Linked DNA regions of Symmachiella dynata. The protein of the gene in region 1 interacts with the protein of each later gene in a pairwise test. Links are inferred from orthologs where the notes say so. Each region holds a gene or a part of one and is shown in the gene's direction. Other genes may lie near its edges.

Region 1 (6,441 bases):
AGACTTTGACGGTTGTAATGAATGTTCGCAGTATTCTGATTGTTCGGAATATTCGAGCCGTAAGTTGAGTCGAATCCCCCAGGAAATTGGAATCCAGGTAAGAGTTACCGATTATTCACTCGTTGCCTGGGGGTTTAGGAGTACTGGCAGGACTGCGAAACTGTTCGCATTTCGAGATACGTTCGCACAGCATGCGTTCCAAGATGTTGTGCTGAAACTGCCTATCTCGTTCCTGGCCAACCTTCCTGGCCAACCCGCCTGGAAGTGGCCTGCAAACGCCGGAGCGTCGTCAGTTCCAACAGATGGACTTCTGAGACACGGCACCGACAAGCATGTCGAAGCGAGCCAAATCATTCTCGCTCATCACCTGGATGCTGGCGGATTCCCGGAGCGCAGCGCTGAGCAGATCACTTTGTACGAGGCGCCGTGCTTGCCTCACACCTGGGGTGGGGCATCCAGTTCGCGCACAGCGGTCGCGAGTGATCTGAGATGCTCATCAAGTTTGTCGGGAACACTAATGGCTGTCCGGCATTGCCATCGCAATTGCCCGGCCGCAAGTTGATAGGTGTCGGTCGGAGTCGCCAGAACCAGTTGCAAAAACGCCTGCTGCTTTTTGGGGGTGAGCCAAGCCACTCCATCTGCGGACTCAGTGATTTCGACATTCACATTCTGGTCAAACTCTTCATTACCAGTTTGGTATCGCTGCTCATTGAAGGCCAATTGCACATCCCCCACCAAGCCGCCGGCGGATTCGAGGTGCAGATTGCCTGGCGGGGGATGATGTAGGAAAACAGCCATGGAAATGACTTCCACACCCAGTGGCCCTGTATCAGAGCTTTCCGGAGAAATCGCCAATTCAAAACGGCGTCCCTCAAGCAGCCCCGTGACCTGGGGTTGCCCCTCGACAACGGTGTACTGAAATCCGTTTCGCCGGGCGAACGCTTGCCAAACATTTTCTCTGCGTCTGCGCAGCACGATCGTGACCAGAATCGCGAACACGACCAAGATCGAGACCGTCACGGCGACCGTGTTCAAATTGACGGCCGATGATAGTAGGGCAAGCTGTTCCATAGTACTCCTTCAGCCGTGATGCTCGTGCATGAAGTCAATCACGTGTCGACCATACACTCGTCGGGACTCCTTTTAAGGAGCTCAAGAATGACAAGTGTCCTTTCAAGAAATACATTCCAGGTTCATTTCCGCACAATAATCCAGACCGCATGAATGATCCCCGGGACGTATCCCAGAATCGTCAGCAGAATATTCAGCCAGAAATGCATTCCCAAGCCGACCTGTAAAAACACCCCGACCGGGGGTAACAGGATGGCCAATAAAATACGGATGACATCTGCCGTCGGTGATTTTACATCGTGGGAAACGGGCGAAACCTGGTTAGACATTTTGGACTCCTGGTAAATCGTTTTTTGTTGAAAATGATGAGAGATTCAGTGCCAGCGTTGATGACGGCGGTATAACAGTCCGTTGAAAAAAAAACATATGCGAGTCGGGTGCTACTGCTGGCTTGTCCCGCACTGTTTTTGCCCGTCACACAGTTAGCACTGGCGGACAAGCCGCCCGTGGCACCCTTTTTCAACCGGCTCATCGGCCAGCATTAAGCGGGGCTGGTGTCCAGCACCAAGTCGCGTTCCCCTAACACGCGGTCGAATTCCAGGATGGCTGCCGGATCCTGGCTGACCATTTTGACTTTGGCCAGGTTTTCACGGGCCGTTTTTTCCTCTTCAACCTGCTCCGTGATGAACCACTGCAGCTCGACAAGCGAAGCGAATGCGCGTTGGTCCAATGCCATTTGAAAGATAGCGTCGATCCGCTGTGTGTTCTCTTCCTCCTGCTTCAATGCAGCGTGAAAGATTTCGACAATCGATTCAAACTCTGCTTGGGGAGGTTCGATCTGCTTCAATTGCACGGGGGCATTCCGTTCGACCAAGAAATCATAGAGTTTCATCGCATGCGTGTACTCTTCCTGGGCCTGTGCCCGCAGCCATCTCGCACTGCCGTTGAGTTGTTGTGACGAGCACCAAGCTGACATTCCTAGATAGGAATACCACGCCGATAATTCTGATCCGACTTGTTCATTCAAGGCGTTGAACACGAGTTCTTTAGTCATGATTGACCTCAACTGACTGTCTTAGTGAAGATTCGAAGGTTCGTTTTGCATTTCTCGCAATAGTTTTCTTTTAAGAGCAGTTGCCGTGCCGATCCTGCCTATGCGATAACCCGGGAGCGTTTTTTGACGCAAAACGTTTGGAATTGAGTTGATTTCGCCATGGCTGATGGAAATATTGCATTGGCTTCCGGCTGAGATGACCTGGAAATGGTCGCCGAACAACCAACTCGATGGGAGGGCGAACAGTGTTGTCCAGCCTGACTCAATGTGCTCAAGGATTAAAGAAAGCTCACCCATGAGTGAAACGCCCATTCATCTTCTCTGGAACAGTCACGCCGGCTCTGCTGAGGCGAATCAAGATGTGCTGGCGTTGTTTCAAAGCCGCCCTGATGTGACGGTGCATCAACCTGGTTCGGATGCAGAAGCACGCAAGCTGGTGGAACAGGTCTCCCGCAACGGTGCTCAGACGGTGATTGCTGCCGGGGGGGACGGGACCGTGAACTCTGCCGTGCAGGGGTTAATGCATGCAGGTGCCACGTCGACCTTAGGGATCCTGCCGTTAGGGACCGGAAACGACTTTTGCCGGACGCTGGCCATTCCTCTCGACGTTCAGCAGGCGGCCGAACTTGTCGATGTGGCTGAGACAAGGCAGGTTGACCTCGTCCGGGCTGTGAACGACAGCGAATGCTCACACTTCAGCAACATGGCCACGGGAGGCAACACCGGTCAATTCATGGATCAATTGACCGCTGACATGAAACAATTCTGGGGCCCGCTGGTCTATCTCCGCGGTGTGGTCGACGTCCTGTCGGAGTTGATTTGCTATGACTTAACCGTGCAGTTTGACGACCACCCCCCGCAACAGATCGAGGCGCTGAATGTTTTTGTGGCCAACGGTCGCACATCGGGCACCGGTCTCACGGTTGCACCAGACGCGAGTCTTGAAGATGGCTTCATGGATGTTGTGATCGTCCGCGATTGCGAGCCGATACAAATCGCCGGTCTCGCCACCGATTATGCGTTGGGTGACTATCGGGAAAATGAGAACATTCTTTTCCAGCGCACAAAAAAAGTCCGTATTGAATCGGACCCGCCGATGGCCTTCACCGCTGACGGAAATTTGCTCACCAAGGGCACCGTAGAGTTCGAGATCTGTCCCTCTGCTCTGAAAGTGATTGTCGGTGCCGATTATGTGGCGTCGCCCAACCTGCCGACCTGAGAGCGACAGCAGTTTTACGGCTTGGTGATGGGCAATTGTGCGTCGCCAAACCATCCCGGATCGACAGCAACACCGCCAATGGCTTTCAACCCGACCGCCACTCCCCCGTAAGCGAATCCACCAAGGGCCACGCCACCGACAACTCCCAACAGACCGAACGCGCAGCCCCCTAAACTCAAAAGTCCACACGCCAGTCCGCCAATGGCCACCCCGCCTTGAGCGATGCCCCCGACAGCGATCACTCCGGTGGCTTGATCACCGATGGCGAAAATCCCTTTGGCATGCCCGCGTGCCTCGCCGCTCTCAAAATCGGGACCGATGGCGACATCGTAGAGCGGCAAACCAAGGAGTTTTTTGTGGGAGCGGGCGCGAACGGACTTCTTTGCCTTGTGCGAATTTTGTTCAACCTGAAGTTCATGTTCGAGTTTTTCGACGCGCGCTTCCAGATCTTCACGGGAATCACTCATCTTGATACCTCCTCAATGAATTGATCAAAGCTGCTGGCGATTGACGGAGTGCTGCGGACCTATCGATGACGAGCGCCTGGTCGGCCAGCCAACCGAAAGGGGAAGAGTAACTTTATTTGGACGGACGTTGTGTGATGAAACCTATGATGGCGGCAAACAGTGCCCCGCCAATAATTGACCAGAGGATTGGGAAGGTTGTGTCGCCAATGGTGATGGCGAACATCTCTGGCAATTCAGCGAGTCGCGCCAGCCATGTGCCCAAGAAGGCACCAATGAACCCAATCACGATGGAGATCAGACACCCTCCGCGAGAATAGCCACAGAGCGCCTGTGCCAGTCCGCCACAGATTCCAGCAATTAATAACAACACCAGGATTTCAAGAAATGACATCTGTTTGATCTTTTCAAAAGAGACTGTCGTTCGAAGGTAACATGGAGACGAGCAAACCGTATTCGATCTGAGTGAAGTCGGCAATCCAAACCAGTGGAATACGCACTCGACCTCATGGCATACCAACATGCTTCCCTCTCAACGTCAACGGCGACGTCGAGAATTAGGTCGCGGTAAATTTCGTGCGAAGTTCGCAAATGCGGTTGCGTGCCTGTTGAACGGCGGCGTATTGGCGTTTGAGAAGGCCAGCCGCTTTGCTACCGGCCGTTCGTGAGAGTACAGCCTCGTATTTGGCTTTGATGTAGTCTTCGCCGCGTTTCACTTCGGTCAATACCGCATTGGGCCCTTCACTAAACGTATCTTTCCAATCCATGATCGCTCGATGAATTCGTCCGGCGATACTGCCTTCGATTAGCGGTTGCTCATCATCACTGTCAATGAGTTGCTGTAGACCGACAGCCTGCCTAATTCGTTCCTGGGCGACGCCGGCAAAATGATGTTGTAATGTCGTATCCTCGATCAGATTCGCTGCCTTCGTAAACCCGTTATAGCTATCGAGATTAATCTCGATGAGTTCTTGCAAAGCGGTAATCGTTCTTTGATTGAGTCTATTTTGAGATTCGGATGTCATGGGATTTCTCCGATCAGTTGTCGTTGATATCTCCTGAAAATGTAGTAATTCCATCTATACTGCAGATAGCATGCCAAGCATTTCTAGCTGCCCAAAACAGCGATGAATTGTGATAATTTCATCGAAAACTCCTCTCAATTGGTAGATCAACTTTCGAATTGGCTGCTTAACGACCAGATACGGGGCAAAGCAGAATGCAGGGATTAATAATGATCCGGAAATACTTTAGGGTTGGTGATCAACGGGCTGTGCGGCGGCAACAGGGACGGCATTTTGCTCTACTGGGACGGACTCCTCTGTGGAACTGTGCGAGTGGGACGCTTGTTGGACATTGAAGCGTGCCTGGCGTACGGAGGTGATTAAGTCCGGCAGACTCGTTGCAACGACGTTGGCCCCGGCATTTAATAAACGTTGCTTCGATTTGCCGTACTTTTCACCATGCATCAGTGCAACGACGATTTGCAAATCGGGGTACTGCTGGCTCAACCGTTTACAAAGGTAGCGTCCCTTGCGTGCCCCCAGCGGCGGCAGCAGGATGAGGATCGCGATTTGGCACTGTTGAGTTTCAATCCGGTTGATCGCTTCACTCGCCAGCATATCGATTGATCCCACTTCGACGTGACATCCTTCAGACCGCAGCAGTTGACCGGTCATTAACGCGACCGTTTCATCAGCTTGGTCGCGCACCGGAATACAAAGTACGTGCTCCTGAGCCTCTGGTCCGCAAGCCCCGTTCTCCGGCAGTGGTTCTTGGGGCAATCGTTCGCCCAACTCCTCGACGAGTTCTCGTGCAGAGTCGTTCACCACGGTTTCTTGTTGTTCGCTGAGCAGAGCCGCATGTCGGTCTTGCTCGGCCAACTGCAGGGCGGGCATCAACACGTCGTCATAAAATTCCGTCACGCTCGCATTTTTGAGGTACTCTTCAGCCAATTCGTTCGCTTCATAGTCTTCTGCCGTCAATAATCTTTGATACATCTGTTCATACGGCTCAAGAGCTGAGCGGTCTCCTAACAATAATGGCAGGAAACCGAGTTGCGGAACATACTTGCCTAGAACCACCAAACAGACCGTCAACGGCATCGCCAGTACCAATCCCACCGGTCCCCACAGCCAGGTCCAGAAAATCGCTGCGAGGATAACACCCAACGATGAGACACCAATGCTACTGCCGTACAACCAAGGTTCCAGCACATTGTTCACCACCAGTTCCAAGCTGACGAACAGTCCGATGGTCATCAAGGGAAGCGACCAGCCATCGGAGATCGCCATTGTCAGTGCGATCGGCATAGCGGCTGAGATCCAGGGACCGATATATGGCAAGAACCGCAGCATCGTCCCCATCACGCCCCACAGAATCGCGTTGGGGACGTCCAAAAACATCAAAGTAACAGCAACGACGACACCATAAATGATGTTGATCAACAACTGCATCCGTAGATAACGGCTCAAGCGGTCGGTGGCGTCTTCGATCGCTTCTGTTGTGGCGTACAGTTTCGAAGTGCCGACGAGTTGGATCACCCGATTCCGCAAATCTTCTCGCTTGACCAGAATAAAAACCACCAGCACGACGACGATACCCGCCGTGGACAATGGCGCCACAAGCGGCCC
Region 2 (6,431 bases), 5.8 Mb from region 1 along the record:
CGCCGCGATTTTTATTGGCGGCGGATTACTCTTTGCCACGATTTACGCGAGACAACAACCGATGCCTGAATCAAACAAACCGGAACCGACCCCTCAAACCGATGCCGTCGAACCGGCGGGTCCCGCTGCGACGGAAGTTGCGACTTTCGGCGCCGGCTGTTTTTGGTGTACCGAAGGGGTGTTTCTGCAATTGAAGGGGGTCCAGTCGGTGGTCTCCGGCTACACGGGCGGTCAGGTGCCCAATCCGACCTACGAGCAAATCTGCACCGGCAGAACTGGACATGCGGAGGTGGTGCAGATAACGTTCGACCCGTCCGTGGTCACGTTTGCCGATTTGCTAAAAGTCTTTTGGCAAACCCACGACCCGACAACGCTGAACCGTCAAGGCAACGATACCGGCACGCAATATCGTTCGGCAATTTTCTATCACAGCCCAGAGCAACAACAACAGGCGGAAGCGTACAAAAAACAGCTCGATGAATCGGGGGCATTTGCAAACCCGATCGTCACCGAAATCGTGGCTGCTCAGGAGTTTTTCCCGGCCGAGGATTATCATCAAAACTACTATGATCTCAACGAGCAACAGCCGTACTGCCAATTCGTAATCCGACCGAAGATCGAAAAACTCAAGAAAGAGTTTCAGGACAAATTGAAAACCAATTAGCAACAGGTTCCCTGTGGGGGATATCCAGGCTGCGGTCAATTCTGTTCCCTGTGGCCGATGCCCCCTGCACGATTCGTCCCGACATTCCCAACCTCGACCCGCTCTGATTTTTCTACCGTGCTGACTAGGAATGACTCAACGTTATGCAGAACCTCCGAACGATTTTCGCCGTCGCTTCGCTTCTATGGATTCCCACTGTCGCGATGGCGGATTCGGCCATCAAACCGTCTCCGCAATTACCCGCGACGATGCCGTGGGACTTGGAAGCGCTCAGTCAGCCGCCTAGCTTTGAATGGGTTGATGAGCAGAGTCCCGTGCGGTCGTTGTTTTATGCCGGTGAACCGTACGGCGGCCAACCGACGCGGGTCTTCGCTTCTTACGCCACACCCGGCACGCTGGCGGGCGATTCGTCGCTCGACAAAAACCTGCCCGCTGTGGTGTTGCTGCACGGTGGGGGTGGAACGGCGTTCAAAGAATGGGCGGAACTGTGGGCCAAGCGGGGTTATGCCGCGATCGCAATGGACTTAGCCGGGCATCGGCCGGTTGAAGGAAAAAATCCGCACGATGGTCGCAATCGCACACGTCTGGATGATGGCGGACCGAATCAAGGGGATGAAGAAAAGTTCGGCAGCATCGACAAGCCGGCCAAGGAGCAATGGCCTTACCATGCGGTTGCCAACGCGATCCGCGCGCATTCGTTGATTCGCAGCTTTTCCGGCGTTGATCCCCAGCGCACAGCTGTCACGGGAATCAGTTGGGGCGGATACCTGACCTGCATTGTGTCAGGCGTCGACAACCGCTTCAAAGCTGCTGTCCCCGTCTATGGCTGCGGATTTCTACAAGAGAACAGTGCCTGGGTCCCGCGTATGGCAAAGATGGAACCGAAGCAACGCGAGCGTTGGGTGCAACTCTGGGATCCTTCAAAATACTTGCCGGCCGTCTCGATGCCGATCCTGTTCGTCAACGGCACCAATGACTTCGCCTATCCGCTGGATAGCTACATGAAGAGTTTCGACGTCGTCCCCAGCCCCAAGCAATTGCGCGTCACCGTGAACATGCCGCACGGCCATCCCCCCGGTTGGGCTCCGCAGGAAATTGGTCTGTTTGTGGATCAGCACCTGCGCGGCGCCGATCCGCTCCCGAAGCTCGACATGCTGATGGTCAAAGACGGCCAAGCATCGCTCCGCTGGCAAGGCCCCAAAAAGATTACCAAGGCAGAGCTGCATTACACGACCGACACCGTGGAAATCAACAAGCGGAAGTGGAAATCGATTCCCGCGAAGATTGAAGGGCAACAGGTCGTGGCCACAGCTCCTCCGGAAAACGCGACGGTTTGGTTTTTCACAGTGCAGGATGAGCGCGGCGCCGTCGTCAGCAGTCGCGTGACTTTTTCGGGTGAGAGCCCGTAGGTTTGGTGTAATTGGCATGAGCAACAAATACGACGATGCGATGAAACGGCTAGAGGCGGGTTTTCTATTGAGGTCGTCGCGTCGAAGCAAAAAACGCGGCACTTGTCAAAGATACGATAGTGCTCTTCCGTTAACAGAACACGACTTGCTGCAATTAGAAACTATCCTTCCTGATCCGATTCCAGACGGTTATCGGCATTTCCTGCAATTTTATGGCGATGCCTGTTGGCGATCGAGGCAATGGAAATGCCTGCTCATTGATGAGCCGGACATCACCTTGAACGTGTCTTATTTTTTTGGAATTCGCGAGAATAGCTGTTATCCATTACGGCCTGAATATGAAAACAATGTTGTTCAGCACGATATGCTGCCACGGCTATTGCCAATTGCCCAGGGCGACGGAGGGACGTACTGTATTTCTTTGAGCGGTGATGACCGAGGACAAGTATTTAGTTGGCATACCGACGACGTCGGTCAAGAGGTGCTGGATGGTGAAACTGTCGTGATTTCAGACGGGACGTGTTTTGTAGCGTATTCGTTTGATGAATTCCTGCACCAGATTTACCTTATAGATTGACGCTACAACCCGTGCGGCTCGGATATGAGTATGAGTACGACGCCCAGGGTAATCGCACCGTCATTCATGAGAACGTCATGCAGATCGGCTCGCCCGTTTACTACGATCACGCTCAATGCGACTGAAGTTGCCAATTCTCCCGCAAAATCAGCAAAATCGCATCGGAAGAATGTGGCGGATTCGCCTTTATGGCTCGATCATTTCCCGGCAGGTTCGTATCATTGGAGTGTGGCTTTGGTCCCGAAGGGTAGTCGGGGTCTGCCCAGCAAATTCGGGTGCTGCCGGGATGACAGCCTGCTCCCGCAACCGGCAGCAGCAGTGATTAGCGATTCAAAAAGAGCGAAACACGTTCACGGGATACTCAATAGACCTTGATGGCCAGTAGGCAAGGGGAATGACGATGGGGACGGCTAAGTTGGTTCTGGACGGTCAGGAATACGAGCTTCCAGTGATTACGGGATCCGAGGGGGAGCGCGCGGTCGACATCACCAGTCTCAGGTCCGAAGCCGATATCATCACGCTGGATTCCGGGTATGGAAACACCGGTTCCTGTGAAAGCGCGATCACGTTCATTAACGGCGAAGAGGGAATTTTACGGTATCGCGGCTATCCCATCGAGCAGCTTGCCGAATCCGCCACCTTCCCCGAAATCAGCTACCTGCTGATCTACGGCGAGCTTCCCAACCAAGAACAATTGTCGAATTTCCGTCAACAATTGACCTTTCACAGCATGATCCACGAAGACATGAAAAAGTTCTTCGAGGGTTTTCGGCCGTCTGCGCACCCGATGGCGATTCTCTCAGCCATGGTCGCATCGATGTCGACCTATTACCCGGAACTTGACGAAGATGACGACATGAATGTCATTCGTCTGCTCGCCAAAGCCAAAACCATTGCCGCCTACGCCTATAAAAAATCGATCGGCCAACCGTTTATCTATCCCCGGGATGATTTGTCTTACTGCGCCAACTTTCTGCACATGATGTTTGCCATGCCGACGACGACCTACGATGTCCCGCCGGAATTGGCCAACGCCCTGAACATGCTGTTGATTCTGCATGCGGATCACGAACAGAATTGCAGTACCTCGACGGTGCGGATGGTCGCCAGCAGCCAGGCCAACTTTTTCGCCTCGATTTCCGCCGGCATCGGCGCCTTATCGGGACCGCTACATGGCGGGGCGAATCAAAAGGTGTTGGAAATGTTGGAGATGATTCAGCAAGATGGCGGCGACTATATGAAGTATGTCAATCTCGCCAAGGACAAGGACGATGAGTTTCGTCTGATGGGCTTTGGCCATCGTGTTTATAAGAACTTTGATCCCCGCGCGACGTTCCTCCGCAAGGCGGCCGACGATGTGATCAAAACGATGGGTATCAACGATCCGCTGCTGAATATTGCCAAGGGCCTGGAAGAGGTCGCTCTCAGTGACGAATATTTCATTGAGCGTAAGTTGTATCCCAACGTCGATTTCTACAGTGGCATTTTGTACCGCGCCATGGGAATCCCCCCGGCAATGTTCACAGTGATGTTTGCCCTGGGGCGTTTGCCGGGTTGGATTGCGCATTGGAAAGAACTGCGGCAAGATCCCGGCAGCCGCATCAATCGGCCGCGGCAAGTCTACACGGGACCCAACGAGCGCACCTACGTGCCGATGGACCAACGCTAACGGTCTGTGATCAAACCCATGGGACAGCCTTTTTGTCTGCAGCAAACTGGACTGGGGAGTTTCACCAAGCGATCGATCCTGCGCGAATTTTCCGGCAATAAAGGACAGACATGAAACTGAGAATCTTCGGCATCAATGAACGATCGATGTTGGAGTCGCTACCGAAAACCAAACTGTCGGCTGAATGGGTCGACGATGAGACACATCGTTGGATCGATATCGAAGATGCCACGGCCGACGAACTGAAAGAAGTCTTCGCGCCTTACAAGCTACCCGCATCCATTCTCACAGCTTGCCTCGCCTCGGAACGGACGGCGCGGTTTATTTCGCGGCGCGATGCATTTTATCTTGAAGTGCCGACACATCTCGGCTGGGACGTGTACCCCAAACCGTACGTTTCCATCCTGTACTTGCCGACAACCGTGATCAGTATCCATCGCGACGTCGTGCATTCCATCGAGGACGTGATCGATGACTTAAACGAGGAGGTGCAGTTGTTCGAACGAAGTGCATCGGCATTGCTGTATCATTTATTGACCTCCATCGGCAAGAAAAACTTGGATGCCGCTCTCGATGTCCGTTCAGAGGCCGAAGAACTGGCGATGGAACTCGACCGCGACCCTGAGCGGATCGATCCTCAGCAGATTGCCGAGATGCGGAGAAAGATCAGCCACCATGCGACAGTGCACGACGACCATACGTATTGCGCCGGCGTCTTGCGAACCGTGGAGTCGAAATCGTTACAATTCACCGGGACATCGAGACTATTCAGCGAACAATTGCATCTAGCAGAAATGTCCGGCCAAATGATCGCGGGCGCTCAATCTCGCGTCGCAGACTTGCAGGGCACCTACGACGCGACCGTTCAGCAAAAAGTAGAAAACCGCTTGCGGATGTTGACGCTGCTTTCGGCAATCTTCCTGCCATTGACGCTCATTTCGGGCATTTACGGCATGAATTTTACCGACTTGCCCGGCATGGGGATCCCGACCGGATATCTGATTGTCATCGGCATCATGCTGGCCACCGTGTTCGGAATGGGACTGTATCTGAAGCGCAATGGTTGGTTTGATTAACGGTCGCGCACAGAGGTAACACAGAGTTCCAGCGTAACTTTCAAAAATCCCAAACCGACCGCTTGCGGTCGCATTGTGCGCCCCCCACCGGACAACTTGTCGATGTAAATTCGGATAGGAAACAAATGGTTCCTAGTTGGAGGATGATCTGCCAATGCTAGTCAATCCGCAATGATCACCCCAAAACCTCCAGCACAGCAGCGCCCATTTGTTCCGTCGACAGACTATTGCCGCCAGCGGCGATGTCGGCCGTGCGGTGGCCGGCGTCTAGGACTGCTTCGACGGCTGCGTCGATTACGGCGGCTTCTTCCGTCAAACCCAGCGAATGGTGTAGTGCCATCGCGGCAGCCAAAATTGTGGCGAGCGGATTGGCGATGCCTTTGCCGGCGATGTCCGGTGCGGAGCCGTGAATCGGTTCGTACAACCCCGGTCCTGATTCGCCCAACGACGCCGATGGCAACATGCCCAACGAACCGGGCAGCATACTTCCTTCGTCGGTGAGAATGTCGCCAAACATATTGCCGGTGACGACCACATCAAAATCACGCGGCCGCGAAATGAGGTGCATGGCCATCGCATCGACCAACACGACGTCGTATTCGATGTCGGGAAATTCGTCAGCCATCACCTGCGCCGCCACGCGGCGCCACAGTCGTGAGACTTCCAGCACGTTGGCTTTGTCGACCGACGTCACGCGGCCGCTGCGCAGTTGGGCCGCTTTGGCGGCGAGCCGCACGATGCGGGCGACCTCTTCGGTGTTGTAGACCATCATGCTATAAGCTTCTTCGCCGCTGGCATGCGGCTTGACTCCCGAGTCGCCGAAATAAATGCCGCCGGTCAATTCGCGCAGGAAGAGAATATCGGTCCCTTCAATGATCTCGCGCTTCAGCGGCGAAGCATCGATGAGTTGTTTGTATGGTTTGATCGGTCGCAGATTGGCGAACAGTTTGAGTTCTTTGCGGAGCGACAACAGCCCCGCTTCGGGACGGGTTTTGGCGTTGGGGTCGTCCCACTTTGGACCGCCGACGGCCCCCAA

What was found.
Region 2: the proteins of Mal52_RS22145 (region 1) and Mal52_RS00275 interact in binary tests that used the Escherichia coli proteins (3 or more experiments, as listed by UniProt). The link is inferred for Symmachiella dynata from one-to-one orthologs.

Annotation. Positions count from the first base shown.
Region 1 is NZ_CP036276.1:5,846,627-5,853,067, reverse strand. Bases 1,494-4,382 are described here. They hold Mal52_RS22145 (diacylglycerol/lipid kinase family protein), read left to right. Parts: upstream 1,494-2,420; coding sequence 2,421-3,344; downstream 3,345-4,382. Other genes in these bases: Mal52_RS22130 (PA2169 family four-helix-bundle protein), read right to left, coding at 4,366-4,382; Mal52_RS22135 (GlsB/YeaQ/YmgE family stress response membrane protein), read right to left, coding at 3,924-4,202; Mal52_RS22140 (hypothetical protein), read right to left, coding at 3,359-3,811; Mal52_RS22150 (ferritin), read right to left, coding at 1,613-2,125. Outside these bases: Mal52_RS22160 (hypothetical protein), read right to left, coding at 436-1,071; Mal52_RS22155 (YqaE/Pmp3 family membrane protein), read right to left, coding at 1,194-1,400; more of Mal52_RS22130, read right to left, coding at 4,383-4,833; Mal52_RS22125 (AI-2E family transporter), read right to left, coding at 5,059-6,441. UniProt on the Escherichia coli protein: In vitro phosphorylates phosphatidylglycerol but not diacylglycerol; the in vivo substrate is unknown.
Region 2 is NZ_CP036276.1:78,824-85,254, forward strand. Bases 2,306-5,184 are described here. They hold Mal52_RS00275 (citrate synthase), read left to right. Parts: upstream 2,306-3,050; coding sequence 3,051-4,319; downstream 4,320-5,184. Other genes in these bases: Mal52_RS00270 (SMI1/KNR4 family protein), read left to right, coding at 2,306-2,650; Mal52_RS00280 (CorA family divalent cation transporter), read left to right, coding at 4,430-5,184. Also shown: peptide-methionine (S)-S-oxide reductase MsrA, read left to right, coding at 1-664; Mal52_RS00265 (alpha/beta hydrolase family protein), read left to right, coding at 808-2,073; more of Mal52_RS00270, read left to right, coding at 2,090-2,305; more of Mal52_RS00280, read left to right, coding at 5,185-5,395; leuB (3-isopropylmalate dehydrogenase), read right to left, coding at 5,571-6,431.